Regions from separate parts of the Cereibacter sediminicola genome, predicted to be linked through region 3. Evidence: riboswitches for the same ligand, from Rfam matches in the RefSeq annotation. Region 3 holds a riboswitch; each other region holds the start of a gene.
The links. A riboswitch is a leader RNA that binds a small molecule or an ion and turns the genes downstream of it on or off. The one in region 3 is predicted to bind cobalamin.
Positions count from the first base shown of each region.

Region 1: it holds a riboswitch for cobalamin, as region 3 does, so the genes downstream of both, FG154_RS16515 (energy-coupling factor ABC transporter permease) here and FG154_RS13620 (ABC transporter substrate-binding protein) in region 3, are expected to answer to the same signal.
Region 2: it holds a riboswitch for cobalamin, as region 3 does, so the genes downstream of both, FG154_RS07865 (TonB-dependent receptor plug domain-containing protein) here and FG154_RS13620 (ABC transporter substrate-binding protein) in region 3, are expected to answer to the same signal.
Region 4: it holds a riboswitch for cobalamin, as region 3 does, so the genes downstream of both, bluB (5,6-dimethylbenzimidazole synthase) here and FG154_RS13620 (ABC transporter substrate-binding protein) in region 3, are expected to answer to the same signal.

Region 1 covers NZ_VDEK01000031.1:16,162-23,745, reverse strand. Annotated here, with positions in the region: gene FG154_RS16535 (Pvc16 family protein) at 1-493, opposite strand, end outside; gene FG154_RS21740 (acyltransferase) at 643-1,401, opposite strand; gene FG154_RS16525 (cation:proton antiporter) at 1,602-3,320, opposite strand; gene FG154_RS16520 (universal stress protein) at 3,488-4,357, shown strand; cobalamin riboswitch at 4,466-4,672, shown strand; gene FG154_RS16515 (energy-coupling factor ABC transporter permease) at 4,737-5,414, shown strand; gene FG154_RS16510 (cobyrinic acid a,c-diamide synthase CobB) at 5,482-6,807, shown strand; gene FG154_RS16505 (MetQ/NlpA family ABC transporter substrate-binding protein) at 6,841-7,584, opposite strand, start outside.
Region 2 covers NZ_VDEK01000008.1:83,409-90,992, reverse strand. Annotated here, with positions in the region: gene FG154_RS07885 (extracellular solute-binding protein) at 1-857, opposite strand, end outside; gene FG154_RS07880 (ABC transporter permease) at 885-1,685, opposite strand; gene FG154_RS07875 (ABC transporter permease) at 1,678-2,568, opposite strand; gene FG154_RS07870 (ABC transporter ATP-binding protein) at 2,570-3,634, opposite strand; cobalamin riboswitch at 3,956-4,156, shown strand; gene FG154_RS07865 (TonB-dependent receptor plug domain-containing protein) at 4,289-6,256, shown strand; gene FG154_RS07860 (ABC transporter substrate-binding protein) at 6,243-7,103, shown strand; gene FG154_RS07855 (FecCD family ABC transporter permease) at 7,100-7,584, shown strand, end outside.
Region 3 covers NZ_VDEK01000020.1:54,037-61,620, forward strand. Annotated here, with positions in the region: gene FG154_RS13595 (heme/hemin ABC transporter substrate-binding protein) at 1-202, shown strand, start outside; gene FG154_RS13600 (FecCD family ABC transporter permease) at 231-1,253, shown strand; gene FG154_RS13605 (heme ABC transporter ATP-binding protein) at 1,253-2,050, shown strand; gene FG154_RS13610 (GTP-binding protein) at 2,258-3,457, shown strand; gene FG154_RS13615 (DUF6525 family protein) at 3,454-3,711, shown strand; cobalamin riboswitch at 3,730-3,916, shown strand; gene FG154_RS13620 (ABC transporter substrate-binding protein) at 4,105-5,607, shown strand; gene FG154_RS13625 (ABC transporter permease) at 5,604-6,548, shown strand; gene FG154_RS13630 (ABC transporter permease) at 6,545-7,330, shown strand; gene FG154_RS21435 (ATP-binding cassette domain-containing protein) at 7,327-7,584, shown strand, end outside.
Region 4 covers NZ_VDEK01000007.1:109,306-116,889, forward strand. Annotated here, with positions in the region: gene FG154_RS07325 (helix-turn-helix transcriptional regulator) at 1-445, opposite strand, end outside; gene csgH (curli-like amyloid fiber formation chaperone CsgH) at 528-929, opposite strand; gene FG154_RS07335 (curlin repeat-containing protein) at 926-1,270, opposite strand; gene FG154_RS21395 (hypothetical protein) at 1,335-2,006, opposite strand; cobalamin riboswitch at 2,022-2,200, shown strand; gene bluB (5,6-dimethylbenzimidazole synthase) at 2,246-2,938, shown strand; gene FG154_RS07350 (HAD-IC family P-type ATPase) at 2,982-5,609, opposite strand; gene FG154_RS07355 (DEAD/DEAH box helicase) at 6,047-7,584, shown strand, end outside.

The DNA.
Region 1 (7,584 bases), on a different contig from region 3:
GGTAGGGCGCGGAAAAGGCGTTCCACATCTGCGCAAGCTGCTCGAGGCTCAGCAGGTCCGGCTTGACCCGCAGCTCGGGGCTGGCCCCGCCGAAGGCGTCCCCGATCGGCCGACCCGAGACATCGGCAAAGCTGGGGAAATCGTGAAAATGCTGCAGCACCCGGCCCAGGAGCAACTGGTTCACCGTCTCGTCGTCGCCGACCGGCGTGAAGAGGTAGCGCAGCTGCATCGGCAGCGGGGGCCTGCGGAACCGGTCGGGCAGCGCGCGGTCGGGCAGCGGCTGCCGGTTTCGGCAATGCTGGTTGATGTCGAGATGATAGAGATAGAGGCTCGCCACCGCCGCCGCGTCGAGATCCTCGCCCGGTGATTGCAGGGTGATCCGGTCCACGATGCCGGCCAGTCCGAAATCCGTGTCGGGTGTCGCCTGAAGCGCGGCAAAGATCTGGCGCCGAAGCTCCACCGTCACATGGCTGAGGATGCCGAAATCGGCCATTGCACGCGCCTTCGCAGCAAGGAACGGGCGTCGGCAGCGGCCCGCCGGCGCAGAATGAGATCCTGGGAAATCGAAGGAAGAAGTGCCGGAACTGTCAGATCCGATCCGGCGCTCGGGACGGCGGCAGGAACATGTGCCTCACAGTAATTTTATCCGAAATCCGCGTGATTCTCAACCTTGGAGGAAGCGCACTCGTCCGGCGCGGGTGCGCCCCCCGCTCCGGGCCCCTGCGCCGCCCGGCTCAGGGCGGTCGGTTCGAGACGACGCTCCTCGGCCGGGCGGAGCGAGCGGAGCACGCGCGCGGGATTGCCGGCCACCAGCGTGAAGGGCGCAACATCGCGCGTCACCACGCTGCCGGCGGCCACGATCGCGCCCTCGCCCACCGTCACGCCCTTCAGGATGGTCGCCCCCGCCCCGATCCAGCCGTGATCGCCGATGCGGACCGGCATGGAGCGGATGTTGCCCTGCTCGCGGAACAGGCCCCTCTGCATGTCCCGCCAGCTCGCCTCCCGCTCGCGGTGATCGACCTCGTGCGAATCCGTGTCCATGATCGAGACATTGTGCGAGATCAGGCAGAAGTTGCCGATCTCGACGCCCGACATGGACCAGACGCGCGAGTTCCGGCCCAGAAAGCAGGCCTCGCCGAAGCGGATCCGGCCGCCGGTCGGAAAGATGATCAGTTCGCCCAGGATGACGGACTCGCGCCCGATGCGGATGCGCGCGGGCTCGCCCCTCCAGTTGAGCACCACGGCCTCGGCGCCGAACACCACACCCTGGGCCTGGGCGTTCTCGTGGCAGCTCCGGGTGCGGCGGTCCTGCAGGTAGCGCTCGCATTCCGCAAGGAACCCGGCCCGCCCCAGGGCCGAGACCGCAGCCGAACGGGCCTTGCGGGCAAACCGGCGGATCATGCCGCCCCCCGATGTCCGAGCGCGGCGCACGGTGCGTCGTGAAGGTCAAGCTCGGTCAGGGCGACCATCGCACGTCTCCTGCTTCCCCGTCGGACACGACGTCCCCTGCCCTCTCCGCAGGTGCGGCCCGGTCACGATGAGGATCCCGCCGTTTCTGCGCGCGCACATTGACGCCAGTCACCGCCCGCAGGGCAGAAGGCTCAGGCCGCCGGCTGCCCCTCCGAGGCGATCTGGGGGATCTCGGTGCGTTCGGCCGCGGCCGCCCCGCCGAGGATCTCGACCGCGCGGTCGGCCGCGTCCTGGAACGGCTCGAGCACGATGTCGGCGCCCGCGCCGAACAGCGCCTCGGTCTCGCCCGCCCCGTGCGAGGCCACCGCAAGGCGCCCGCCAAAGCCCGCGGCGCGGGTCAGCTGGATCAGCGTCGTCCGCGTATCCTCGTGGCTGAGGCCGGTGGGGTGGCGCGGCACGGTCAGGACGATCCACTCCGCCCCCCGCAGCGGCAGTTCGGCCACAAACTCCGGGTCCGTCGCGTCGCCGAACTCGGCCTCGAGGCCCAGCTCGCGCCAGCGCCGCACGGCGAGCGGGTTGAAATCCACCCCCAGCACCCGCAGCCCGCGCTTCTTCAGCCGAAGCCCGATGGCCGTGCCGAACCGGCCCAGCCCGAACAGGATGACCGGAAACGACCGGCCGCCGTGCGCCCCCGCCTCGTGCGGCTCGCGCGGGGTGCCGCGCCGCTCGAACACGCCCAGCACCGGCTCGCACAGCGCATAAAGCCGGTGCGACCAGGTGATCATGTAGGTCGAGGCCGCGATGGTCACGAGGCCGACCAGCGTCACCAGCCCCAGCGCATCCTCGGTCACATGGCCGAGCGCCACGCCCATCGCCACGAAGATCAGCGAGAACTCGCTGATCTGCGCCACGGTCAGCCCGGCGAGGAAACCCGTGCGCTTGCGGTAGCCCATCGCCCCCATGATCGCCATGACGATCAGCGGATTGCCGATCAGCACGAAGAGCGAGAAGATCAGCGCCGCCTCGACCTGCGCGCCCAGCAGCGACAGATCAAGCGTCGCGCCAAGCGCGATGAAGAAGAAGAGCAGCAGGAAGTCGCGCAGGGGCGCAAGCCGCGCCGCGATGGTCTCGCGGTAGGGGGTCGAGGCCAGCGCGACGCCGGCCAGCAGGCCGCCCACCTCCTTGCCCAGCCCCACCGCATCGCCGATCGCGGCGAACATCGCCGCCAGCGACAGGGCAAAGATCACCAGCAACTCGGGCGCCCGCGCCAGCCGCTCGGTCAGCGCATCGGCGGCGTAGCGCACGAAGAGCGCCACCGCCGCCACCAGCGCCACGCCCGAGGCCAGCACGCTCAGCACCGCGCCCCCGCCATGCCCCTCGCCCGCCGGGGCGCCGATGCCGATGGCCGACAGCACGATCATCGCGAGCACGACCACCAGATCCTGCACGATGAGGAAGCCAAGCGCCACCTGCCCGTGCAGCGCGTCGATCTCGCGCTTGTCCGACAGGAGCTTCACGATGATGATGGTCGAGGAAAAGGTCAGCGCGATGGCGACATAGAGGCTCTCGATCGCCCCCAGCCCGAGGGCCAGCCCGATCAGCCAGCCAAAGCCCGCGGTAAAGGCCACCTGCCCGAGGCCCGTCGTCACCGACACCGCGCCCAGCGACCGGATCAGCTTCACGTCGAGCTTGATCCCCACGAGGAACAAGAGCACCGCGATGCCCAGCTCGGACAGCAGGTCGATCTGCGCGTCCGAATGCACCACGTCCAGCGCCGACGGCCCGGCGATCAGCCCCACGGCGATGAAGCTCACGATCAGCGGCTGGCGCAGCAGCGTGCCCACAAGCCCGAGGCCCGCCGCCATCACCAGCAGCAGCGCCACCTCGGCAAAGGAGGTCATCCCTGTCATCGGCCGTCTCCCTGCCCGTTTCACCCCTCCCGTCTCTGGCCGTGCCGTCCCGGTCGGCGGGGTTTGGCCAAGTATGGCGATGTCCGCCGCGCATCAACCTGAGATGGATCAAGTCCGGCCGGTCCCGTTCATGCTGGAATGACCGGCGGAAACGGAGGGCGCCGCCATTGCGCACGATCATGATTGCCACGGACTTTTCCGAGCGTTCGGACCGCGCCCTGCGCCGCGCGGCGCTTCTGGCCCGCGCCACCGGCGCGCAGGTGCACCTTGTTCATGTCGTGGACGACGACCGCCCCCGCCGCATCGTCGAGCATGAAACGGGCGACGCGCGACGGCTGCTGCACGATCTGGGCCATTCGCTGCGCAGCCATGACGGGATCGGGTGCAGAACCTCGGTCGTGCTGGCCGACCCGTTCGCCGGCATCACCCGTGCCGCGTCCGAGGCCGGGGCCGACCTTCTGGTGATCGGCCCGCACCGCCGGAACCTGCTGCGCGACGCCTTCGCCGGCACGACGGCCGAGCGCGTGATCCGCACCGCGTCCTGTCCCGTCCTGATGGCGAACGGCCCGCCCGTCGGGCCGTGGCGACACCTCCTGCTGACCACCGATCTCTCCGAGGCCTCGCACGCGGCGCTGCGGCGCTTTGCGGATCTGAAGATCGGCGCGGGCGCGGCCCGGACGGTGCTGCATGTCTTCGACGCGCCGGCCCTGCGGCTTGCGATGGCCGAAACGCTGCCCGAGGATGCGCGCGGCGCCTATCTCGCCGATCAGCGCGCCGAGGCGATGGGACGGCTGACGGGGTTTCTGGCCTCGGCCGGGCTGTCGGACGCCGATCCGGTCGTGCGGCGCAGCGGCTCGCCCCCGGCGCACGAGATCCTCGCCGCGGCCGGGGAGGTCGGGGCGGATCTGCTCGTCCTATCGAGCGTCGGCAAGGGCAGGCTGGCGCGCGCGATCCTGGGCAGCGTGGCGGCGCAGGTCCTGGCCTCGGCCTCGGTCGATGTGCTGGTGGTGCCTCCGCCGGATCGGGACGGGTCCTGAGCGCGCCCCCCCAGCGCCGGGGATCGCCGCATTGGCCTTCCGCACCCACGCGATAGCGGGGCGCAAGCCCGGCCGCAGCCGCCGCATTGACGCGGGGGCCCCGATCTGTCACGCCATGCCATGACGGTTCCCGAGGGTCGCACGGCCCGAGGGATGAAAAGGGAACACGGTGAGGGGGAAACCCCGAGTCCGCGACTGCCCCCGCAACTGTGAGCGGCGAGCCGCCCCGACGGACACCACTGGCCGATGGCCGGGAAGGTTCGGGGACGGCCACGACCCGCGAGTCAGGAGACCTGCCGTCGGGCGCATCCGCGCCGCCACTGCCGGTACACCGGCCCAACCCCAAACGCCGTCGGGGATGACGGTCAGGAGGACGACAATGCATATCGAACCCGGTCTTGTGACCGGAGCCAAGGCCCTCGTGGGCTTTGCCACCGCCGCCGCCGCGGCCGGCGTGACGCTGAAATTCGCGTGGGACAGCCTGCGCGAAAAGGGCCTCGCCTCGCTCGCGGTGCGCAGCCTGATCGCGACCGCCGCGGTCTTTGCCTTCTTCGAGATCCTTCCGCACTATCCGGTCGGCGTCTCCGAGGTTCACCTGATCCTCGGCTCGACCCTGTTCCTGATCCTGGGCGCCGCGCCCGCGGCCATCGGGCTGGCGCTGGGTCTCCTGATCCAGGGGCTGCTGTTCGCGCCCTTCGACCTGCCGCAATACGGCATGAACGTCACCACGCTTCTGGTGCCGCTCTTTGCCGTGCAGGCGCTGGCCCGGCGGATCATCGCGCCGCACACGCCCTATGTCGATCTCGACTACCGGCAGGCGCTGGCCCTCTCGACCGCCTATCAGGGCGGCGTGGTGGCCTGGGTGGCGTTCTGGGCCTTCCTCGGCCAGGGGTTCGGGGCCGAGAACATGACCTCGATCCTCGCCTTCGGCAGCGCCTACATGCTGGTGGTGCTGATCGAGCCGCTGGCCGATCTGGCGGTGCTCGCCGGCGCCAAGTCTCTGCGTGGCCTCGCAGGCTCCGGCCTCTTCACCCACCGGCTGCATCACGCGGCCTGAGGCCGCCTCCGCCGCGCCCGGATCGCGGGCGCGGCGGTCGCCGCTGCGATCTCAAGGGACAATCCCCATGCGGGACGAGACTGCCCCCTCCTCGTCGGCCCTGCCGCCCGGCCTGATGATCGCCGCCCCCGGTTCGGGCGCGGGCAAGACCACGGTCACGCTGGGTCTGTTGCGCGCCTTCCGCGACGAGGGGCTTTCGGTTCAGCCTTACAAGAACGGCCCCGACTACATCGACCCGGCCTTTCACCGCGTCGCCGCGGGCCGGCTGTCCTGCAATCTCGACGGCTGGTCGATGGGCCCCCCCCTGATCGCCGCGCTGATCCGTCAGGCCGCGGGCGCGGATCTGGCGCTGGCCGAGGCGTCGATGGGCCTTTTCGACGGCACCTCGGCCGCGGGCGCCGCGGGCAACGGCTCGGGGGCCGGGATGGCCCGGCGTCTCGGCTGGCCGGTGGTGCTGGTCCTCGACGTGCGCGCCCAGGCGCAATCGGCCGCCGCCACGGCGCTCGGCTTTGCCCACCATCCCGACGCGCCGCCGCTGGCCGGCGTGATCCTGAACCACATCGCAAGCCCCCGCCACGCGACGCTGATCCGGCGCGAGATGGCGCGGCTCGGCCTGACCGTCCTCGGCGCGCTGCCCCGGCGCCCCGACCTCGCCCTGCCCGAGCGGCACCTCGGGCTGGTGCAGGCGGGCGAGCATCCCGACCTCGACGGCGCCATCGCGGGCTTTGCCGCGCTCCTGCGCGAGAACGCCGATCTGGGCGCGATCCGCGCCGCGGCCCGCCCCACGCTCGCGGCCGATCCGGGCCCCCTGCCCCGCCCGCCCGCGCAGCGGATCGCGCTGGCGCAGGACATGGCCTTCGCCTTCACCTATCCGCACCTGATCGCGGGCTGGCGCGCGGCCGGGGCCGAGATCCTGCCCTTCTCGCCGCTGGCCGACGAGCCCCCCCCCGACGCCGATCTGGTCTGGCTGCCCGGCGGCTACCCCGAGCTTCACGCCGGCCGCCTCGCCGCCGCCACGACCTTCCGCGCGGGCCTTTGCCGTCATGCCGAGACGCGCCCGGTGCATGGCGAATGCGGTGGCTACATGGTGCTGGGCGAGGCTCTGGTGGATGCGCAGGGCCACCGCCACGCGATGACGGGCCTTCTGGGCCTCGTCACCAGCTTCGAGCGGCGGCGGCTGCATCTGGGCTACCGCCGGGCCGAGCTGCTGGCGCCGATGCCGGGGCATGAGGCCGGCGCGGCGCTGCGCGGCCACGAGTTCCACTATTCCACGATCCTCGAACAGCCCGACGCGCCGCTCGCGCGCGTCACCGACGCCGAGGGCAATCCGGTGCCCGAGACCGGCTCGCGCCGCGGCCTCGTCACCGGCTCGTTCTTCCACCTCGTCGCCTGATCGGGCGGGGCCCCGAAGGCCCCGCCGGCCGCTTCACCAGGAGGTGATGACCGAGCCCTGATACTTCTCGTCGATGAAGGCCTTCAGCTCGGGCGAGTGATAGGCCTCGACCAGCGCCTTCACCCAGGGCTGTTCCTGATCGCCGTTCCGCACCACGATGATGTTGACGTAGGGGTTGTCGGCCTTCTCGCTCGCGATCGCGTCGGTCTTGGGGTTCAGCCCCGAGGCGAGCGCGTAGTTCGTGTTGATCAGCGCCGCATCCAGATCGGCGAGCGACCGCGGCAGCTGCGCCGCGTCCAGCTCCCGGAACTTGATCCCCTTGGGGTTCTCGCTCACATCGAGAACCGTGGGGGTAAGGCCCGTGTCCTCGGCCAGGGTGATCTGCCCCAGATCCTGCAGGACCAGCAGCGCCCGGCCGCCGTTCGTCGGATCGTTCGGGATGCCCACGAGCGCCCCCTCGGGCAGCGCGTCGAGGCTGTCGATCTTCGAGGAATAGACCCCCATCGGCGTGGTGATCGTGGTGGCCACCGGCACCAGATCAAAGCCGCGGTCCTTCACCTGGTTGTCGAGATAGGGCTTGTGCTGGAACGAGTTGGCCTGGATGTCGCCATCGGCGAGCGCCTGGTTCGGCACCACATAGTCCGAAAACTCGATCACGTCGATCTCGAGCCCCCTGGGGGCGGCGATCTTTGCAACCTCCTCCATGATCTCGGCGTGTTCGCCCGGCGAGACGCCGACCTTGATCTGATCGGCCAAGGCGCCGCCCGCGATCAGGGC
Region 2 (7,584 bases), on a different contig from region 3:
GAATAGCGCGCGAAGGCCGAGATCAGCGCCGCATTCTCCGGCTCGAGGATGAAGTTCAGGAACTGGTAGGCCTCTTCGACATTGCGGGCATCGCGCAGCAGCGCCACCGAATCCATGAAGGTGATGAAGCCTTCCCGGGGATAGCCATAGGCCACGTCGGGATTGGCGAGCCGCGCCCGCATCGAGGAGCCGGACCAGTTCACCGAGGCCGCCCAGTCGTTGTTCGAGAGCTTTTCGGTCGCGCCGTAATCCATCGAGATCCAGTGCGGCTTGGCGGCAAGCAGCAGGTCGCGCGCCTTCTTCAGCACCTCCAGATCCTCGGTGCAGGGCTCGCCGCCGGCATACATCGTGGCCAGCGCCACCACGTCGTTCATCTCGGGCACGACATTGACCTTGCCCTTCAGCTCGTCCGGCACCTCGAGCCAGACCGCCGAGGTGTTGATGTCGCCCGTGTAAACGGCGGTGTTGACCGAGATCGCGGTCGTGCCCCACTGCCACGGCACCGAATGGGCGCGGCCCGGATCCCACTCCACATCCTTCCATTCGGGGGCGATGTTGGCGTGGTTCGGGATCTTCGACAGGTCAAGCTCGGTCAGGAGGCCCTTGTCGCGGAAGATGCCCACATAGTTGGCCGAGGGCACCACGAGGTCGAAGCCGTGCCCGCCCGCCTCGATCTTGGCCAGCGCCGTGTCGTTGCTGTCGTAATCGGTGACCGTGACCTTGATCCCGGTCTCCTGCTCGAACTTCGCCAGAAGCTCGGCGCTCGTGTAGTTGCCCCAGTTGTAGAGGTTCAGCTCGGCCGCCCCCGCGAGGCCGGTCGAGGCGAGGAGCAGGGCTGTGGCTGCGATATGTTTCATCGGTCTCTCCTTGTTGGGTCGGCGGGTTCACTCCCGCTTTCGGGTGAGCAGGAAGAAGACGGTCAGCAGCGCCACGGTCAGCCCGAGAAGCGCGGTCGAGATCGCGTTGACCTCGGGTGTGATGGCCCGGCGCATCTGGCCCAGCATGTAGGTGGGCAGCGTGTCCTGCCCCGCCGATTTCACGAACTCGGTGATGACGACATCATCGAGCGAGATGACGAAGGCGAGCATCGCGCCCGCCGCGATCCCCGGCGCCATCAGGGGCAGGGTGACATGGCGGAAGGTCTGCCAGGGGTTGGCATAGAGATCCGCCGCCGCCGTCTCGAGGCTGAGATCCATCCCCTCGAGCCGGGCCCGGATCGGCAGATAGGCGAAGGGGATGCAGAAGGCGGAATGGGCGAGAATCAGGTAGCCGAGCCCGGAATAGCCGGTCGCCACCTTCACGCTCGCAAAGACGATCAGCAGCGCAACGGCGGTGACGATCTCGGGGACCATCAGCGGCTGGTTGATCGCCACATAGATGAAGGTCTGCCCGCGGAAGGCGGCCCTTCGGGTGGTGCCGAGGGCCGCCATCGTGGCGACCGACGTCGCGATGACCGAAGCCGCCGAGGCGATCACCAGCGAACGGGCGGTCGCCGCCTGCACCTCGCGGTTGGCCCAGGCCGCCTCGTACCAGCGCAGCGAGAAGCCGCCCCAGATCGAGATCGCGTTCGCGTCGTTGAAGGAATAGGCCACCAGCGTGAAGATCGGCGCGTAGAGCGCGAGGAAGGCGAGCCCGGCGACGAAGGTCACGCCCGGCAGGCTGGTGACGTCGAAGCTTCTACCCATGGCCGCTCTCCCGGCTTGCGGCGCGGACATAGACCAGAAGCGCCACCATCACGATCGCCAGAAGCAGCATCGAGAGCGCGGCCCCCAGCGGCCAGTTCCGGCCCTGCCCGAACTGAAGCTCGATGAAGTTGCCGATCATCATGTTCTTGCCGCCGCCCAGCACCCGCGGCGTGACATAGGCGCCGAGCGAGGGCACGAAGACGAGGATCGAGCCCGCGACGATGCCGGGCCTGACCAGCGGCAGGATGATCCGGCGCAGCACCTGCCAGCGGCTGGCATAGAGGTCGTAGGCCGCCTCGAGGAGCCGCATGTCAAACCGGTCGATCGCGGCGAAAAGCGGCAGCACCATCAGCGGCAGATAGACGTAGGTCATGCCGATCAGCACCGCCGTGTCGGTGTAGAGGATCTGGATCGGCCGCCCGATCAGCCCGGCCCGGATCAGAAGCGTGTTCAGGATGCCCTCGTTGCGGATCACCTCGTTGATGGCGAAGGTGCGGATCAGCAGGTTGGTCCAGAACGGAATGGTGATGAGGAAAAGCCAGAGCGCCCGCCGGTTTGGCGGGCGCGTCGCGATGAACCAGGCGGTCGGAAAGCCCACGGCGAAGGTGATGGCCGTCGTCATCAGGGACAGCTTGACCGAGCGCCAGAAGATCGCAAGATGCGCATCGGCAAGGCTGACCTCATCCGAGAAGATGTCGCGGGTGAAGAACACCTCGAACCAGGCCTCGGACGAGAACTCCCAGATCACGCCGCCATACTGGCCCTTCTCGAGAAAGCTGTAGATCAGCACCACCAGAAGAGGCCCCGAGGCCGCGAGGAAGAGGATCGCAAGCGCGGGCGCCGAAAGGAGCCAGCCGCTGCGCGCGCTGTCGCGGCGGGCCATCTCAGTCCCCCAGGAGCTGCACGGCGCCCGGCGCAAAGCGCAGCCCCGCGGGCTGGCCGGGCTCCAGCCCCGGATCGCCCGAGGCGCTGCTCTGCAGCCGTGCCACCACCTCCGTCCCGTCGGCCAGCGCAAGATGGCAATGGGTGTCGGTGCCGAAATAGACCAGATTGCGGATCGTGGCGGGCAGGGCGCCCGGCTCGTCCGGCGGCACGAGGCGCACCTGTTCGGGGCGCACCGCGACCGTCACCCGCCCTTCGGGCCCGCCCTCGACCGCGAGTTCGCCCCCCGCCTCGAGCGTGACGCGCCCGCCCGCGTGACGCGCGGGCAGGAAGTTCGTCTCGCCGATGAAGCTGGCCACGAAGCGGTTGGCGGGCCGCGTGTAGATCTCGCGCGGGGGGCCGATCTGGAGGATGCGGCCCGCGCTCATCACCCCGATCCGGTCCGACATGGTCAGCGCCTCCTCCTGGTCGTGCGTCACGAAGACGAAGGTGATCCCGGTCTCGTTCTGAAGGCGCTTCAGTTCGATCTGCATCTCCTTGCGCAGCTTGAGATCGAGCGCCGAGAGCGGCTCGTCCAGCAGCAGCACCCGCGGCTGCGGCGCCAGCGCGCGTGCCAGCGCCACGCGCTGCTGCTGCCCGCCCGACAGCTGCGCCACCCTCCGCCCCGCCAGCGCCTCGAGACGCACGAGCGCCAGCATCCGCGCGGTGACATTCTCGATCTCGACCCGCGGCTTGCCCTGCATCCTGAGCCCGAAGCCCACGTTCTCGGCCACCGTCAGATGCGGAAAGAGCGCGTAGCTCTGGAAGACGGTGTTGATCGGGCGGCGGTTCGGCGGATCGGCCGTGATGTCGCGCCCGTCGAGCAGGATCGCCCCCGAGGTCGGCGCCTCGAATCCCGCGATCAGCCGCAAGAGCGTGGTCTTGCCGCAGCCCGAGGGCCCGAGCAGGGTGAAGAACTCGCCCCTGCGGATGCCGACCGACACATCGTCCAATGCGCGAACGGCCACCTCTCCCTGCCCGAAGGCCTTGACGACATTGCGCGCTTCGACGGCTGTGGGTGCGGTCAAGGAGGGCCTCCGTGCAGGTCTTGTCACGAGGTTAGGCGGCGGCGCGGCGCGAAAGCAACCGTCGTGCTCGCAAATCGACCAAAGGGGCAGGGTGCTGCCTCGGGCCGCCACGACGCGCACGGTTTCTGCGCAGCGTCTGATCGACGCCTGGTGTCCTGCCGGGGCGCACCCGGACGCAGCCGGAAGTGTGTCGATCATGTGCCGGATCCGCTCGGCCGGGCCGCGCTGCGAGGCGTTCAACTGGGCCCGTCCCGAACCGGAGCGGCAGGGATCGACCCTTGGCCGCTGCACATGGCGCGCTTGACAGCGACGACACTTGTCCTATTGAGAAACGGCTTCGGTTCCGGCGTCATGGCCGGATGAAAAGGGAACGCGGTGAGGGGGGGTGTCTTCCGAATCCGCGGCTGCCCCCGCAACTGTAGGCGGCGAGCGACGACCGATCACGCCACTGGGTTTTCCCGGGAAGGCCGGTCCGAGCGAAGACCCGCGAGTCAGGAGACCTGCCGGAGCGATCACCCTTTCCCGCACGCGGGGCGCGTGCGGGAGGCGGTCCATCCGCTTCAGGTGACGCTTTCACCGTCGGCGGAGGGGCCTCCCTTTCCAAGGACATCGACAGACGAACCCGGGGATGACACCCCGGACGGAGAGGGACAGATGAAGAAGACAGCCGTTTCCCTTCTGGCACTGCTGGCCGCCGGCCCGCTGCCGCTTCAGGCGCAGGACATCGCATTGGACGAGATCGTGGTGTCCGCGAACCTCAGCGAGACCGAGGCGAGCCGCACGGGCGCGACGGTCGAGGTCGTGACGGCAGACGACCTGCGTTCAACCGGCGACCTGCGCTTTTCCGACGTGCTGCGCCGCCTGCCCGGGGTCAGCGTGAACACCCGCGGCGGGATGGGCAGCCAGACCGGCATCGCGATCCGCGGCGCCTCGCAGAACTATGTCGGCGTCCTCGTGGACGGGATCGACGTCACAGATCCGACCGCTACGCAGGTCGCCTTCGACTTTGGCCAGTTGACCACTGTCGACGTATCGCGCCTGGAGGTGCTCAAAGGCAGCCAGTCGGCGCTCTATGGCTCGGGGGCGGTGGGCGGCGTCGTCACGATCACCACGCTGCGTCCGACCGAGGAGGGCACGCACCAGTCCGTCGCGGCCGAGATCGGCAGCCAGAACACCGTGGCGCTTTCCTACGGCATCACCCATCTTTCGGACGATTGGGAAGCCGCGCTGACCCTGTCGCATGTCCAGTCCGACGGCTTCTCGAACGCGAGCGAAAGCGATGGCAACACCGAGGCCGACGGCTACGAGCTCGACCGCCTGTCGTTCCATGTCGCCCGCACGCTGCAGAACGGGGTGCGGATCGGCCTCAACGGTTTCACCGAGAAAAGCGAGAGCGAGTACGACCCGGGTTATTATCTGCCGTCGTCGTTCCTTGGTCGGCGTCTGACCTTTGACGAGATCCTCGCGTCCGAGGTGCGGCTGGGCGATGGCGAAAGCTACGACGAACGCCTCGAACGAAGCTCGACCGGCCTTCGTGCCTTCGCGGAGTTTGACACCGGGCCGGTGAGCCACTCGGTCAGCGTCACCGATTTCCGCACCGAACGCACCTATTTTGAGAACGAGGTCGGGCCCGATTACCTCGACTATGACATCGCGACAGGCACCTATGGCACCAGGATCGTCCAGACAGAGAACACCTACAAGGGCCGGCGGACCGGCGTGAACTGGCAAGGCGGCTTCGATCTTGCCGGCGGGCGGATGATCCTTGGCGCCGACTGGAAGAACGAGGACTTCGATCAGCGTTTCGACTGGGATGATCTCTCAGCTGACAGCTCGACAACCGGGGTTCTCGGCGAATTCACCCGCAGCCTTGGCGACCTCGACCTGACGCTGTCGCTTCGGCATGAGGATCACTCGACCTTTGGCGGCTTCGACTCGGGCCGCTTCGCGCTGGCCTACCGACTGGATGAGGCGACGATCCTGCGGGCTCAGGCCGGCACCGGCTACCGCGCGCCATCGAACTACGAGTTGTTCAGCGACTTTGGGTCGGCCGATCTCGACCCCGAGCAAAGCCGGAACGTTGATCTTGGCATCGAGCATGCGTTTGCCGAAGGGACATCGCTTCGCGCCACCGCCTTCTTCCTCGAGGTCGAAGAACTGATCGACTTTAATCCGAACGCCATGGGCTGCGCCGTCGGTCGGGGCTGCTACAGCCAAGTTCCGGGCACGTCGCGGCGCAGTGGTCTGGAACTGTCGGGCACACTGGCGCTGACCGAGACGCTGGGCTTGGCCGCAGCTTATACCTACACCGACAGCGCAACCAACGCCGCGACCACATGGGCCAGCGTGCCGCGGCATCTGGTGGCGGTCGAGCTGACGTCGGATCTGACGCCGACGCTGCATGGCCGGATCGGCCTGACCACGGCGATGGACCGTCCTGACGACTTCGGCACTCCGGTCGAGAACTACAGCCTCGTCGATGCCACGCTGACCAAGGATCTCGGCGCGGGACGCGAGGCCTATCTGCGGGTGGAAAACCTGTTTGACGAAGAGTATGAACAGGTTCCGGGCTACGGAACCTCGGGGAGGGCTGTCTTTGCGGGGCTGCGTGCGCGCTTCTAGGCGGCTTGCGCTGGCGGTGGTGGCGGGGATGGCCGCCGCCGCTCCCGCCGTGGCCGAGGGGCCGCGGCGGGTGGTTTCGATCAATCTCTGCACCGATCAGCTCGCCATGCTGCTGGCGGCGCCCGGACAGCTCCTGTCGGTTTCGCATCTTGCGAGCGAGCCTCAGACGTCGGCCATGGTCGAGGAGGCGCGGGCCTATCCGGCCAACCGGGGACAGGCCGAGCAGGTGTTCCTCATGCAGCCCGACCTCGTGCTGGCCGGCACCTTCACCGCCCGTTCGAGCGTCGATCTCCTCCGGCGGCTCGGGGTCGAGGTGGTCGAACTGCCGCCAGCCAACGGGCTGGCCGACGTCAGCGAGCATCTGCGTATCGTGGGCCGCGCACTCGGCCGCGAGGCGCAGGCGGAAGGGATGGTGCGCGACTATGAGGCGGGGCTCGAGCGGTTGCGGTCGGACCTGCCGCCTGCGCGGGCCGCGATGTATTACCCGTCGGGCTACACGACAGGCTCGGGCACCCTGGCCGATGCGATCCTGCGGCACGCGGGCTTTTCCAACGTGGCGGCGGAACTGGGGCTCGACGGGGGCGGGAACCTGCCTCTCGAGCGGCTGGTGATGGCCGAGCCGGACATGATCGTGACCTCGACCGCCTATCCCGGCGCCTCGCGGGCCGAGGAGCTTCTGGTCCATCCCGCCCTGCGCGCGGTGCAGAGCGACGCGGGCGCGGCCGAGGTTTCGGACGCCGACTGGATCTGCGGCACGCCGGCGATCCTGCCCGCGCTGCGCTCCATGGTCGAGGCGCGCCGGGGGCTCGAGAGCGAGCGCCTGACCCAGTGGGACGGAGCCCGGTGAGATATCCCCTTCTTCTCGGCGCGCTGGCCCTTGCGGTGGCGCTTCTTTTCACGGTGTCGCTGCTGGTCGGGCCTGCGGCGCTTGGCCTGGGCGAGTCGCTGCAGGCCTTGCTGGCCGGGCGCGGCGAGGCCGTCGTCCTCGTGATGCGCGAGATCCGGCTGCCGCGGGCGATCCTTGGGCTGGCGGTGGGCGCGGTGCTGGGCCTCTCGGGCGCGGCGCTGCAGGGGTTCCTGCGAAATCCCTTGGCAGAACCTGGGCTTGTGGGCGTTTCCTCATCCGCCGCGCTTGGGGCGGTGATCGCGCTTCAGACCGGGATCGCGGCGGCCTTCACGTTGGCGCTGCCGCTGTCGGCGCTGGCGGGGGCGGCGCTGTCGGTGCTGCTCATCCTGGGGCTGGCCGGACCGCGCGGCGGCGCGCTGGCGCTGATCCTTGCGGGGGTTGCGATCTCGGCCCTGGCGGCGGCGGGTGTGGCGCTGGTCCT
Region 3 (7,584 bases):
GCCCGACGTGGTGGTGATGATGGCGCGCGACGAGACGCCCGCGGCCGCGGACATCTTCGCCCTGCCCGCGCTGGCCGCGAGCCCCGCGGCGTCGGGACGGCAACTGGTGACGCTGGACGGCCTGTTCCTTCTGGGCTTCGGACCGCGGACCGGCCAGGCGGTGCGCGCGCTGCATGACGCGCTCTATCCGGCGGGGGGCTGAGGTGACGGCCCTCGCGCCCCGGCTCGACATGGCTCCGCTTCGGCCGCCCCTTCCGCTGGCGCTCGCCCTGCTGGTGCTGGCGCTGCTGGCGGCCGGCGGCTTCAGCCTGTTTCACGGCGCGACCGACGCCTCGCCGCTGGCGCTGCTGACCGGCGAGGCGAGCGCGCGCGACCGGCTGATCGTCGTCGACATCCGCCTGCCGCGGCTGGCTATGGCGGCGCTGGTGGGCGCTGCGCTGGCGGTGTCCGGCGCGCTGATGCAGGGGCTGTTCCGCAACCCGCTGGCCGATCCGGGCCTTGTGGGGGTGGGCGCCGGCGCGGGGCTTGGCGCGGTATGCGCGATCGTGCTGGGCAGCCTGATGCCGCCCGCGCTGGCGGCTCTGGCCGGGACCTACGCCGTTCCGGTCGCGGCCTTTGCCGGCGGCTGGATCTCGACGCTTCTGCTTTACCGCGTGACCACACGGAACGGGCGGACCTCGATGGCGACCATGCTGCTTGCGGGGATCGCGCTGGGGGCGCTGGCGGGGGCGCTGACCGGGGTGCTGATCTACCTTGCCGACGACCGGCAGCTGCGCGACCTGACCTTCTGGGGGCTCGGCTCGCTGGCTGGCGCGACCTGGACCAAGCTCGCCGCAGCGGCACCCCTGATGCTGGCGGCGCTGGCCGCGGCACCCCTGCTGGCACGCGGTCTGAACGGTCTTGCGCTGGGAGAGGCGGCGGCGGGCCACATGGGCATCCCGGTCGAGCGGGTGAAGTCCGGCGCCATCGTCCTTGTCGCCGCGGCGGTCGGGGCGGCGGTGGCGGTTTCGGGCGGCATCGGCTTCGTGGGCATCGTCGTGCCGCACCTGCTGCGGCTGGTGATCGGGCCGGATCATCGCGGCCTGCTGCCAGCCTCGGCGCTACTGGGCGCGCTGGTGCTGATCCTGGCCGACACGCTGTCGCGCAGCATCGTGGCCCCGGCCGAGCTTCCGATCGGCATCGTCACCGCCGTCATCGGCGCGCCGGTCTTCCTCTGGATCCTGCTGCGGCGACGCAGCCTTCTGGACCTCTGATGCTGAGCGCAGACAACATCTCGGTCAGCTTCGGCCGCGCGCGGGTTCTGGAGGGCGTCGGCTTCACCGCCTGTCCGGGCGAGGTGACGGCCATCGTGGGGCCGAACGGGTCGGGCAAGACGACGCTTCTGCGCGCCATGACCGGTGAGCTGCGTCACGCCGGCCGAGTCAGCCTGAATGGCCACGACTGCGCGGGGCTGAAGGGCTGGGAGATGGCCTTGCTCCGCGCCGTGCTGCCGCAGGCGACGGCGCTGGCCTTCCCGTTCACTTTGGCCGAAGTGGTGCGGATGGGCCTTTCGGCCGGGCTCCATGCGGGCCGGGATGAGATCGTGCGGGCGGCGCTCGCCGCGGTCGACCTCGCCCATGCGGCGGGGCGGTTCTTCCAGGAACTGTCAGGCGGCGAGCAGGCACGTGGCCATCTTGCCCGCGCCCTGGCGCAGGTCTGGGAGCCGGTGGTGGACGGCGCCCCGCGCTGGCTGTTCCTCGACGAGCCGGTGGCGAGCCTCGACATCGGTCACCAGTTGCAGGTGATGGACCTCGTCAGCCGCTATGCCGCCCGCGGCGGCGGGGTGGTGGCGGTGATGCACGACCTGAACCTGACCGCCATGTTCGCGAACCGGGTGACGCTGCTCGACGCCGGCCGCGTTCTGGCCGAGGGCACCCCCGCCGAGGTGCTGACCGACGGCCATCTCTCGACGGCCTACGGCGCCGCGCTCCGCGTCAACCGGATCCCGCAGCAGGGCACCGTCTTCCTGTTGCCGCAGGCCGCGGGCGGGCGAGAGGCGCGCATCTCCTGACGCCGAGGCGCCACGGAATGGCAAGGAAGCCGGGTTGAGGCCCTGCGTGCGGTCGTGTGTATGCCACGCTCCGGCTTGCTGCGTTGGCGCGGCAGATCCTCGTGCCGCACCGGGGCGAGGTCGGTCGTGGAGAATGCGTCCACTCGGCTTGCGAAGCGATATATTATAACATACGGTCCGCTCCACCCGACGCCAGAGGAGCCCGCGATGACCGACACCCGCCTGCCCGTAACCGTGCTTTCCGGCTTTCTCGGCGCCGGCAAGACCACGCTTCTGAACCACGTCCTGGCCAACCGCGAGGGGCTGCGCGTCGCCGTCATCGTCAACGACATGTCCGAGGTGAACATCGACGCCGACCTGATCCGCGCCGGCGGCAGCCTGTCGCGCGGCGAGGAACGGCTGGTAGAACTGACCAACGGCTGCATCTGCTGCACGCTACGCGACGACCTGCTGACCGAGGTGCGCCGACTGGCCGAGGAGGGGCGCTTCGACTACCTGCTGATCGAATCCACCGGCGTGTCCGAGCCGCTGCCCGTCGCCGCCACCTTCGAGTTCCGCGACGAGGAGGGACGGTCGCTCTCGGACATCGCGCGGCTCGACACGATGGTGACGGTGGTGGATGCGGCCAACCTCACCCGCGACTTCTCGGCGCAGCATTTCCTGAAGGACCGCGGCGAGGCGCTGGGGGACGAGGACGAGCGCAGCCTTGTCCAGCTTCTGACCGAGCAGATCGAGTTCGCCGACGTGATCGTGCTGAACAAGGTCTCGACCGCGACGCCCGAGCAACTCGCCAGCGCGCGGGCGATCCTGCGGGCGCTGAACGCCGATGCGGCGATCGTCGAGACCGACCACGGCCGCGTTCCGCCGCGCGCGATCATCGGCACCGGGCGCTTCAGCTTCGAGGCCGCCCACCGCCACCCGACCTGGGCGAAGGAGCTGTACGGGTTCGCCGACCATGTGCCGGAGGATGCGGAATACGGCATCACAAGCTTTGTCTGGCGGGCCGAACGCCCCTTCGACCCGGCGCGGATCGCCGAGTTCTTCGACACGCCGCTGCCCGGCGTGATCCGCGCCAAGGGGCATTTCTGGATCGCGACGCGCCCCGACTGGGCGGGCGAGTTTTCGGTCGCCGGGCCGTTGGTCGAGGTGAAGGGGCTCGGCCTCTGGTGGGCGGCGGTCCCCGAGGCGCACTGGCCGCCCGAGGCGCGCGAGCGGATGGCCGCGCGCATCGCCGGCGAGTTCGGCGACCGGCGGCAGGAGATGGTCTTCATCGGCATGCTGGGCGAGATGAACCGGGCGCGGATCTCGGCCATGCTCGAGCGCTGCCTTGTCCCCGAGACCCGTTTCGCGCCGGAGGTCTGGGAAGGTCTGGCCGACCCGTTCCCGCGCTGGGGCCGCGCGGCATGAGGCGCAACCTGCGAACCTCGCTGCGCACCCGTGCCCGCGAGCATCCGATGCTGGCGCACGACCGCCTGCCACCCGCCGCCCGGATCTGGGTGACGCAGGCGGTGCTGCCCTGGTCGGCCGCCTCGGTCCGGCGGATCTGGGCGCGGGCGCTGGCGCGATCCGGCAGCGAGGCGGCGGCGCTTGCGGCCCTTGCCGCGGCCGAGGCCGCCACCCTGGCCCGCGAGGCGCGCCACGGACCTTCCGCAGGTTGTTGACAGGCCCGGCACTTTCGCCCATCACAGGGGTGCTTTGGTTCCCGCGGCAGCACCGCGGGCTAAGAGGGAAGCCGGTGACAGGCCGGCGCTGCCCCCGCAACTGTAAGCGGCGAGCCTTGCTTCGACACCACTGGCCTCTGGCCGGGAAGGGAAGCCGGGCGCCCGAGCCGCAAGCCAGGAGACCTGCCAGGGCCACAGAGACGACCACGGGCGGAGGGCCCGGGGGACGTGGTGCCGCAGCGCCTGCACGCGCGCGGCCGACCGTTCCCCGCCCGCCGTTCCCACGACAGGAGAGCGGCCCGGTGCCCCGACAAGACCTTCCCCCTCCGCAGGCCCGCGCCTCGCCCGCGCGGCGCTGAGCCCCTATTCCCATACCCTCCAACGGAGTTCCCCATGCTGCGCCGCATGACCCTTGCCGCGTGCCTCGTCACGCTTTGCCCGCTGCCCACGCTCGCCCGCGACGGCATCTTCGACATTGCCGCGCCCTTCGAGATCAAGGGCCCCGACCCGTCGCTTTCGGGCGATATCTTCCTGAAGATGGATCTCGCCGAGACGCTGGTGAATGCCGACGCCGAGGGCCGGCTGCTGCCGGGTCTTGCCGACCGCTGGGATCTGTCCGACGACCGGCTGAGCTGGCGCTTTCACATCCGCCCGGGCGTGCTCTTCCATGACGGAACCGTGCTGACCGCCGAGGCCGCGGCAGAGGCGCTGCGGATCGCCCGCTCGCGCGAGGGGCTGCTGGCGAAGGCGCCGATCGCCGCAATCGAGGCCGAAGGCGACGCGGTGGTGATCGCGCTGACCGAACCCTTCGCGGCACTGCCCGCGTTCCTTGCCGAATACCGCTCGCAGATCCTTGCGCCCGCGGCCTATGGGCCGGACGGGCAGGCCACGGCGGTGATCGGCACCGGCGCCTTCCGGGTGACGCGGTTTGCGGCGCCCTCGACCATCGAGGCCGAGCGGTTCGAAGACTACTGGGGCGGCAAGGTCGCGCTGGAGCGCGTGACCTATCGCGCGGTGGGCCGGGCCGAGACGCGGGCGCTGATGGCCGAAAGCGGCGACGCGGATCTGGTGATCAATCTCGATCCCGCCTCGGTCACGCAGCTGCGCCGGGTGGATCGGGTCGAGGTGCTGTCGATCCCGCTGCCGCGGGTGTTGCTGCTGAAGCTGAACGCGGGCCATCCGTTCTTCGACACGCCCGAAGAGCGGCTCGCGCTGTCGCAGGCGATCGACCGGGCGGGGCTCGCGCAGGCGGTGCTGCGCTATCCGGCGGCGGCGGACCAGATGTTCCCGCCCTCGATGCCGGGCTGGCATGTCCAGGGGCTGGAGCCGCTGTCCCATGACCCCGAGGCCGCCCGCGCGGCCCTTGCCGCCCAGGGCTGGCAGCCCGGCCCGGATGGCGTGCTGGAGAAGGACGGCCAGCGGTTCGAGGTCGAGCTGGTGACCTATCCCGACCGGCCTGAGCTGCCGCTGACCGCGGCTGTCCTGCAGCAGATGTTCGCCGGGATCGGCGTCGCCGCCACGATCAATTCCACCAACTCGTCCGAGATCCCGGCGCGTCACGGGGCGGGCACGCTGCAGATGGGGCTGTTCGCGCGCAACTTCGCGCTGGTGCCCGATCCGGTCGGCACGCTGATGCAGGACTATGCGCCGGGCGGCGATTGGGGTGCGATGGGCTGGGACAATCCGGGCTTCACCGCCACCGTGCAGGCGCTGGCCCGCGGCGAGGGCGGCGATGCCGAGCGCGCCGGGCTGGTGGCGACGCTTCAGGACGAGCTGCCGGTGCTGCCGATCGCCTGGTATCAGCAGACCGCGGCGGTGGCGCGCGGGGTGACGGGGGCGGCGCTCGACCCCTATGAGCGCAGCTTCGGGCTGAAGACCATGGCTTTCTCCGAATGAGCGGGGCGCTGTCGCAACTGGGCTTCCGGCTGGCGCAGGCGCTTGGCGTCGCGCTGGTGGTGGGGCTTCTGTCCTTCCTGATGATGCAGGCGCTGCCGGGCGACGCCGCCTTCCGCATCGCCGCGGGGCGTTATGGCTATGATCTGGTCACGGCCGAGGCGGCCGCCGCGGTGCGGGCGGAACTCGGCCTGGATCGCGGGCCGCTGGCGGCCTTTCTCGGCTGGATGGCGGATCTGGCGCGGCTCAACCTCGGCACCTCGCTCGTGTCGGGCGAGCGGGTGAGCGACGAGATCGCGCATCAGCTGGGCGCGAGCCTGCAGCTGGCGGGGGCGGCCCTGGCGCTGTCGCTGCTCATCGGCCCGCCGCTCGGCCTCTGGGCCGGGCTTCATGCCGGCGGGGGGGTCGACCGGGCGCTGCTGGTGGCCTCGGCCGCCTTCCGCTCGGTGCCGCAGTTCCTGATGGGGCTGGTGCTGATCGTGGTGCTGGCGGTGCAGTTCCGGCTGCTGCCGGCGGCTGGCCACGGGGCGCCCGCGCATTTCGTGCTGCCGGCGCTGACGCTGGCCTTGGGGCTGGCCGCCGCCTCGGCCCGGATCACGCGCGATGCGATGGCCCGGATCGAGGCCAGCCCGCATTATGCCTTTGCCCGCTGGAAGGGGCTGTCGGAGCGACAGGTGCTCTGGCGACACGGGCTGCGCAACGTGGCGGCGCCGGTGCTGACCTTCCTCGGCATGCAGTTCGTGACGCTGGCCGAGGGCGTCGTCGTGGTCGAGACGATCTTCGGCTGGCCCGGCATCGGCCACGCGCTGATCCACGCGGTCTTTCACCGCGACGTGCCGATGGTGCAGGGAACCGCGCTGGTGATGGGGCTGGGCTTCGTGCTGGTCAATGCGCTGACCGACGTGGCCGTTCGCCGGATCGACCCGCGGGGGGTGGGGCAATGAGCGCCGTTCGGATGGGGCCGCTGATCGGCTGGGGGATCCTTGCGCTGGTGCTGGCCTTTGCCGCACTCGCGCCGCTGGCCGATGCCGTGGGTCCGCTGCGCCAGAACCTGATGCGCGTGCTGGCGGGGCCGGACGCGCTGGCGCCCTTCGGCTACGACCATCTGGGGCGGTCGATGATGGCGCGGCTGGCGCACGGGCTGCGGCTGTCGCTGACGATCGCACTGGCCGCGGCGGCGACGGCGGCGGCGGTGGGGATCGCGCTTGGCACGCTGGCCGCCTGGCGCGGCGGCTGGATCGACCGCGCGCTGACGCTGGTGGCGGATTCGGTGCTGGCGCTGCCCGCGCTGCTGATGGTGCTGATGATGGGGGTGATCCTGCCCTCGACGCCGCTGGCCTTCTGGGCGGGGCTGGCCGCGGTGCAGTGGATCGAGTTCTTCCGCCTGACCCGCGCCGCCAGCCGCAGCCTTGTCGGCTCGCCCGCGGTCGAGGCGGCGCGGCTGCAGGGGATGTCCACGCTCTGGATCTTCCGCCGCATCCTCTGGCCCGAGATCGGGCCGATGCTCCGCACCGCCATGGCCTTCTCGGTGGCGACCGCCATCGCGGCCATCGCGGCGCTTGGCTTCGTGTCAGTCGGCGTCCGCGCCCCCACGCCCGAGTTGGGGCTGATGATGGTCGAGCTGCTGCCCGCCTGGCGCGAGGCGCCCTGGGCGCTGGCCCAGCCGGTCGCCGCCTGTTTCCTCACCCTGCTTGCCCTGAACCTGATCGCCGGAGACCGCCGATGACCCTGCTTCTGACCGCCGAACGCCTCGCCGTCCACGGCCCCGGGGGGGTGCTGGTCGAGCCGCTGGACCTGAGCCTTCGGGCGGGCCGCGCGCTGACGATCCTGGGCGAGAGCGGCTCGGGGAAAAGTCTGGCCGCGCAGGCTCTTCTCGGCACCCTGCCGCGGGGGTTGCGCGCGTCGGGCGCGCTGGCTCTGGGGCCGGACCGCTTTGATCCGGCCCGTCCCGCCGGGCAGCGCGCGCTCTGGGGCCGGCGG
Region 4 (7,584 bases), on a different contig from region 3:
GCCGGCGGCTCGAGCTGCGCATGGCGGCATCGGACCGGCGCGGATAGCGGATCTCGACCAGCATCTGCGCCTTGCCCGAGCGGTTGAGGACCACGCCCGTGCCGCACTCCAGTTCGGGAGGCGGTGTCGCATCGGGAGGACGGCTCCGCGACAGGTCGGCTGCTTCCTCCTGATAGATCCGCCCGACCGGCTGCTGCCAGCGCCCTCGCAGCCAGGCCTCGGCGGGGCGGCGGCGCAGCCGCTCCAGCGTCGCGGCACTCAGCTCTCCCCCGCGGTGCAGGATGAAATTGCCCGCGGGGGCGTCGTCGTTCTGGCCGATGACGAGGACCGTAGCCTTCGTCGCAGCTTCCGTCAGGAGGTCGAGTATCCCGGCGATCAGATCGCCGTCGAGGGCCCGATCGTAGAGGTCACCGACATGGCCCGGAAGCAGTGGCAGGAGTTCCATGAAACCCTCCGTACTCGCCATTGCTTCGATGGTCGGCGCAGCCGGGGCCGCCGGCATTGACTGCGGTCACCGCGCCAGGCAATCAGGAGGTGAATTGGCACAGTTCCCGGCCATTCGAACGGATCGACAGGCGTGCCTGAACCGTGCCTGCCCGTCCGGCCATGACCTGAACGCGGCTCAGGACGCTTTGCCTGTGCGGCTCGAGCACGAAGCGCCCCCGCTGAACCGTATTCGAGACGCCGCCCGCCCCGCGCGACGACACGGTGAGATCATACTCCCCCTCAACCCGCCGCGCCGCCCAGGCGAGCCCCGCATATTCCGTCAGGCCGCCGTTCGACGTGATGCGGATCTCGCACCGGATCCCGTCGCCCGCCGCTCCGCCCGACGGTTGCTCCTCACCCTGCACGGCGCCGCACAGGGACAGGATCGCGGCGCCCGAGGCCAGCAGCCGCCGCCCCGCCGCAGGACCGAACCTCAGGGTCATTTCGGCACCGTCTCGAATTCGACGGTGACGCTCGATCGTGCGTTGCCCCCCGTGCGGGTCTCGGTCCCCGCGGCTTGCTGGTAGCGGCTTGAGACCTGAAGCCCGGCAAAGCCCTGGAAATCGCCCTGCTGGGTGATGTTGCGGACATGTCCGTCGCCGCTTTGAACGCTGATCGCGACATTGCCCTTGCCGCTTTGCGAGATGGTGGAACTGTTGTTCGACCCGATCTGTGTGGTCGAGGCGCGGTTGCCCCATGACCTGTCGCTCAACGGCATCTCCTGCGCGGCGAGGAGCGCAGGTGTCAGGATCAGGGCAGACGTCATCATCATGGATCTAAGCATGGCATTTCCCCGTTCAGGAATGAGGTTTGCGACGGCCCCTTCCGGGGCCGCCGGCTGCTCATGTTCAGTCATGCTGATCCGTGATCGACACGTTGCCCACGCCCGACTGATAAGTCTCGGACATATGGCCCCGGACGCCGGACTGGTTCGTCATCGACCCGTTGCCGATGCCGATCTGGCCGGTGAACGAGTTGTTGCCGATGCCGCGCTGCATCGTTTCGGACAGGTTGCCGATGCCGCGCTGCATCGTCGTGCTGGAGTTACCGATCCCGAGCTGACCCGTGTAGGAGCGGTTCCAGTCTCCGCCCTGCGAGGTCATCGACCCATTGAAGGATCCCAGCTGCTCGGTGACCGACAGGTTTCCCGCACCGGCGGCACCAACGGCGAGAAGGCTCAGAGCAACGGCCGAAAGGAAGAGCGTTTTCATTTTCAATCCCCTTGTGAAAAATCCGATCTCTCTGATCGGCAAGGGGATGCTCTCACCCTGGCCGAGTCGGCGGGGATGGGAAAGCGTCATCCGATCCGGCGCGACAACCGGATCGGCGGTGCAGATGTCGTCGGTTGGCGGTGTCTGCGCCTCTGACAGGTACAGATGCACCGGAAGTTGCCGCGTCCGCCACGGCCTGGCCGCTGCGGATCGCAGACGCCGGATGGCGGGCAGGGCAAACGCGGCCTGCCGTCCGCCGGATGCGCGCTCGGCAGGTGCGGCGCCGGGCCTGTCCGGGGCAGGTTGCACTTCCGCTTCCGATCTGGTCTCAGCGGTGCGTCAGGTGCCGCCCGCGGGCGGAGAATCGGGAAGCCGGTGCAAGTCCGGCGCGGGCCCGCCGCTGTAACGGGGATGCTTCGGGCAGGAGGCCACCGGTTCGCCGGGAAGGCGCCCGAGGGCAGGTGAACCGGAGCCAGAAGACCGGCCTGACAAAGAGGTTCCTGCCGCGTGGACGGCGGCGGGATCGTCATGACCAGAGGATCCGATCCATGTCGGCATCGACCCTTCCGCAACCCCTTCCCGCCCGCCGCTTCACCGAAGCCGAGCGCCAGGCCCTCCACGACATCATCGCCGAGCGCCGCGACGTCCGGGACGAGTTCCTGCCCGATCCGGTGGATCCGGCGGCCCTCCGCCGCGTGCTCGAGGCGGCGCATCTCGCGCCCTCGGTCGGCTTCATGCAGCCGTGGAACTTCATCCTGATCCGCGACGCCGCCCGCCGCGCCGAAGTGCACGCCGCCTTCCGCCGCGCCAACGACGAGGCCGCCGAGCTGTTCCCGGAGGACAAGCGCGACACCTACCGCTCGCTCAAGCTCGAGGGGATCCTCAAGGCGCCGCTGAACATCTGCGTGACCTGCGACCGCAACCGCTGCGGAGAGGTGGTGCTCGGGCGCACCCACAATCCCGAGATGGACCTCTATTCCACGGTCTGCGCGGTTCAGAACCTGTGGCTGGCGGCGCGGGCCGAGGGGCTGGGGGTCGGCTGGGTCAGCATCTACCGCGAGGAGGAGCTTCGCTCCATCCTCGGCATCCCCGAGGCGGTGAAGATCGTGGCCTATCTCTGCGTGGGCCATGTGGATCGCTTCTATGCCGCACCCGAGCTTGCGCTCAAGGGCTGGCGCCAGCGGCTGCCACTGGACGATCTGCTGATGGAGGAAGGCTGGCAGGCCGACCGCGCGCTCTGAAGGGCTGCCGCCGGCCGATCCCTCGGCCGGCGGTCGTGAGGCGTCACGCTGTCCTGCGGCTGTCGCTCCGGGTGAGGCCGAGCCGGATCTGCTTCTCGATCTCGATCAGGGCGAAGAACACCGCGCCCATGGCGACGACCAGGAGGCCGTCGGCGGTCGGAACCGCCTCGGTGCCGAGGAGGCGCTGCAGGAACGGCACATAGGTGACGGCCAGCTGCGCCGCCGTTACTGTGGCGACAACGATCCAGACCACGCGCGTTCCCCGCACCGCGGCCCATGTCAGCGAGGTGCCGTGGATGTTGCGGATGAAGAAGAGATGGAAGATCTCGAGCACCACGAGCGTGTTCATCGCCATCGTCTGCGCCAGGGCGAGCGGATAGCCGCGGTCGATGGCATAGCTGAAGATGCCGAACACCGCGGCAAGGAACAGGAAGGCCACCAGCACCACATGCCAGACCAGTCCGCCCGTCAGGATCGGCATGTCGCGCCGCCGGGGCGGGCGGGACATCGTCCCGGCCTCGGTGGGCTCGAAGGCCAGCGCAAGCCCCAGAGTGACCGCGGTGATCAGGTTGATCCAGAGGATCTGGACCGCCGTCACCGGCAGGGCGAGGCCGGCCAGCACCGCCAGAACCACCACGAGCGACTCGCCCGCGTTGGTGGGCAGGGTCCAGCTGATCACCTTCCTGAGATTGTCATAGACCGTGCGGCCTTCGCGCACGGCTGCGGCGATCGAGGCGAAGTTGTCGTCGGCCAGCACGAGATCGGCGGCTTCCTTGGCCGCCTCCGAGCCCTTCTGGCCCATCGCGATGCCCGCGTCGGCGCGCTTGAGGGCGGGCGCGTCGTTGACCCCGTCGCCCGTCATGGCGACCGACAGACCCGAGGCCTGCAGCGCGGTCACTAGGCGCAGCTTGTGCTCGGGGCTGGTGCGGGCAAAGACATCCACGCTCACCACCTCGAGGGCCAGTTGCGCCTCGTCGAGCCGGTCGAGATCGGCGCCCGTCAGAACCCGCGAGGGGTTGGCCAGCCCGATCCGGGCTGCGATGGCCGCGGCGGTGCCGGCGTGGTCCCCCGTGATCATCTTGACCCGGATCCCGGCCGCAAGACAGTCGGCCACGGCGGTGATCGCCTCGGGGCGCGGCGGGTCGATCAGCCCCACGAGGCCCAGGAACTCCAGCCCGCCCTCGAGGTCTCGGGGGTCGATTGCATCCCCCGTCGCCGGCCGCTCGGCGAGGGCCAGCACCCGCAGACCCTGATGCGCCATCGCCTCGGCGCGCGCGTGCCAATGGTCGAGCGCGATGCCCTTGCACATGCGCAGAACACGCTCGGGCGCGCCCTTCACATGGATCAGGCGGGCGCCGTCCTCTTCGGTCAGGACCGCCATGAAGCGGTGCCGCGAGTCGAAGGGGATGGCGTCGTGCCGCACGGGGTCCGGCGCGGCGTCCGCGGCCTTGCGGGCAAAGGCGAGAAGGGCGCCTTCCATCGGATCGCCCTCGACATGCCACACCCCGTCGCGGAGCGCGAGGGCCGCGTCGTTGCACAACCGCGCCGCGCGGGCGAGGCGGGCGAGGTCCCCCTCGGGCGTGATGCGGCCCTCGGGCGCGTACCCCTCACCAGAGATGGCGAACGCCCCGTCGGGTGTCTCGGCGGCGGCGACCACCATCTCGTTTCGGGTGAGCGTTCCCGTCTTGTCGGTGCAGATCACCGAGACCGACCCGATGGCCTCGATCGCGGGCAGGCGGCGGACGATGGCGTTGCGCCGCGCCATCGACTGCACGCCCACGGCCAGCGTGATCGTCATGACCGCCGGCAGGCCCTCGGGGATCGCGGCGACCGCCACGCCCACCACGACCATGAACATCTCGCCAAAGTCACGGTGCCCGACGAAATACCCGTAAAGCAGCAGCAGGGCCGCCGCGATCAGGATCAGGAACGACAGCCAGCGTGCAAAGTGGTCCATCTGCGCCACGAGCGGGGTGGTCAGCGTCTCGACCCCCGCGAGCAGCTTGCCGATCCGGCCGATCTCGGTCGCGCGGCCGGTGGCCACCACCAGCCCGGTGGCGGTGCCACTGGTGACCAGCGTTCCCGACCAGAGCATCGAGCGCCTGTCGCCCAGTGCGGCCTCCGGTGCAACGGGCCCGGTCTCCTTGGCGACGGGAACGGACTCCCCCGTCAGGATCGCTTCCTGCGCGGCCAGCCCATGCGCCCTGAGAACCCTCAGGTCGGCGGGAACCTTGTCGCCCGCCTCGAGCAGCACGATGTCGCCCGGCACCAGCGCCGCGCCATCGACCGTCTGCCGCACCCCGTCCCGCAGGACGGTCGCATGAGGAGCGAGCATGCCGCGGATCGCGGCCATCGCCGCCTCGGCGCGTCTTTCCTGGATGAAGCCGATCACGGCGTTGGCCAGAACCACGGCGAGGATGACGCCCATGTCCACCCAATGCTCGAGCACGCCCGTCACCACGGCAGCGACAAGGAGCACATAGATCAGCACATTGTGGAACTGCGCGAGGAAACGCATGACCGGGCCCCGCGGCCGCGCCTCGGGCAGGCGGTTTGGTCCGTGCAGATCGAGCCGACGCTCCGCCTCCTGCGAGGTGAGGCCGTGGGGGCAGGCATCGAGGCTGGCGAGGCAGTCTTCGGCGGGTCGGCTGTGCGGGTTCTCGAGAGACACGTCGGATCTCACAGCGCGCGCCCACCTGCGGTGCGCATGGGGTGCATGCCCGTCACGAGGCGGCGAACGCCCCTTCCTCTCAGCTCGTCCATGATCCTGCTCCTTTCTGCGGCATGCGGGCTCTCCGCGCAGGGCGCGACGGCTTGGGCGACGCGGCCGCTTTCCCGCCCCGCCAGGACCCGCCGTCGGATGTTGCCCGCGCAGTATGGACAGGTTTGCCGTCCATCCATCTGAGATGGATCAAGTCCGGCCCGCCGGTGCGCGGCGCCTGCGGGGGCTTCGTCCGCCCCTGCCGGGCAAGGGCGCGGGGTCGGTGCGGTGGCGTGTCAGGGGTGCGGGGGGAACCATCCGGGGGGCCCCGTCATTTCTGCCGGCGACATCAGGGCGGTGACAGCTTGAGCAAGCTCGTCCACGCCGGGGCGGGGTGACCGGGCGACATGGACGAACAGATACCGATCGGCCTCGAGGCCGTCCTGCTGATGCGGGGCCTGCCTGACGCGGCCGGCAGCCTGCTTCATGTCACGTCGGGCGAGCGGCGCGCCGAGGCACTGGCGCGCTTTCTGGCGTCGGCCCTGCCCGAACGGGCGGTTCGTCTCTTTCCTCCGTGGGATTGCCTGCCCTTCGACAGCGCCTCGCCCTCGCCCGAGGTCATGGGGCGCCGGATGCGGGTGCTTCATGAACTGGCCCACGGCGCGGAGGGGACGCTCGTCGTGGCCTCGCTCGGGGCGGTGCTGCAGCGCGTGCCGCCGCCGGGCGCGATGCGCAGCTTTCGCATCCGGGTGGGCGAGAGGCTGGACGCCGAGGCGCTGCAGAACTTCTGCCTCGGCGCGGGCTACCGCTCGGATGGGCGGATCGACGAGCCGGGCGAGATCGCGGTCCGCGGCACGACCATCGAGATCTTTCCCGCCGGCCACGAGCTGCCCTGCCGCATCGAGACCGCCGGAGACATCGTGGACTCGCTGCGCAGCTTCGATCCCGTGAGCCAGCGGTCGCTCGATGAGCGGACAGGGCTGGAGCTGCTGCCGGTGACCGAGCTTCCGTCGGTCGGAGAGGCGCACGAGCGGGGCGCCGAACATCGTCTGCCGGAGGCCTGGCCGCATCTGGCGACGCTGGCCGCGCATATGGGGCAGCCGCGCATCACCGCGTCCGCCGCCGCCGCGGCAGGGGTCCGGGGTCGGCTTGCCCGGATCGCCGAGGCCCACAGCGATGCCGAGGAGGGTGGTGCGCGTCCGCTGGCGCCGGACCGGCTCTACCTCGATCTCCGGGAGTGGGAGGCGCTGGCCGCCGTTCCGCTGGAAGAGCCGGCCGCTGCGTCCGTGCCGTCCATTGCCGCCGAGCGGCGCCCGAGGGATCGGCTTGCGCGGTTCCTGACCAAGCAGAACGAGGCCGGGCGCAGGGTCCTCTTCTGTGCGGGATCGGCGACCGAGGGGGGCCGGATCGCGCGCATGGTCCGCCGCGCAGGGGGCGCCGAGCCCGCCGAGGTGCCCAACTGGGCGGCCTTTCGAGACTCGGACAGCCCGCTGGCCCTGCTCGTGGCGACGCTCGACCGGGGCTTCGTGAGCGGCGATCTCGCCGTCATCGCGGCGCCGGATCTGCTGGGGCGGCGGGCCGGGCAGTCGGCCGATGTCGCGCCCGGCCTGCCTCCCACCTTGCTCGATCCCTCGGCCTTTGCGCTGGGCGACATCGTGGTGCATGAAGAGCACGGACTTGCGCGGCTGGACGGGCTGGAGCCGATCGAGGATGCGGGCACCGAGATGATCCGGCTGGTCTTTGCCGGCGACCAGCGGCTGCTCGTGCCGGTCAAGGAGGCCGGGAGGATCTGGCGCTATGGCTCGGATACGGGCGAGGTCGCGCTTGACCGGCTCGGCTCGGGCGTGTGGCGCAGGCGGCGGGCGGAACTGGTTCGGACGCTCGAGGCGCTGGGGGCGGAACTGGCCCGGCTGGCCGCCGAGCGGGCGCGCGCGAGGGCCCCCTC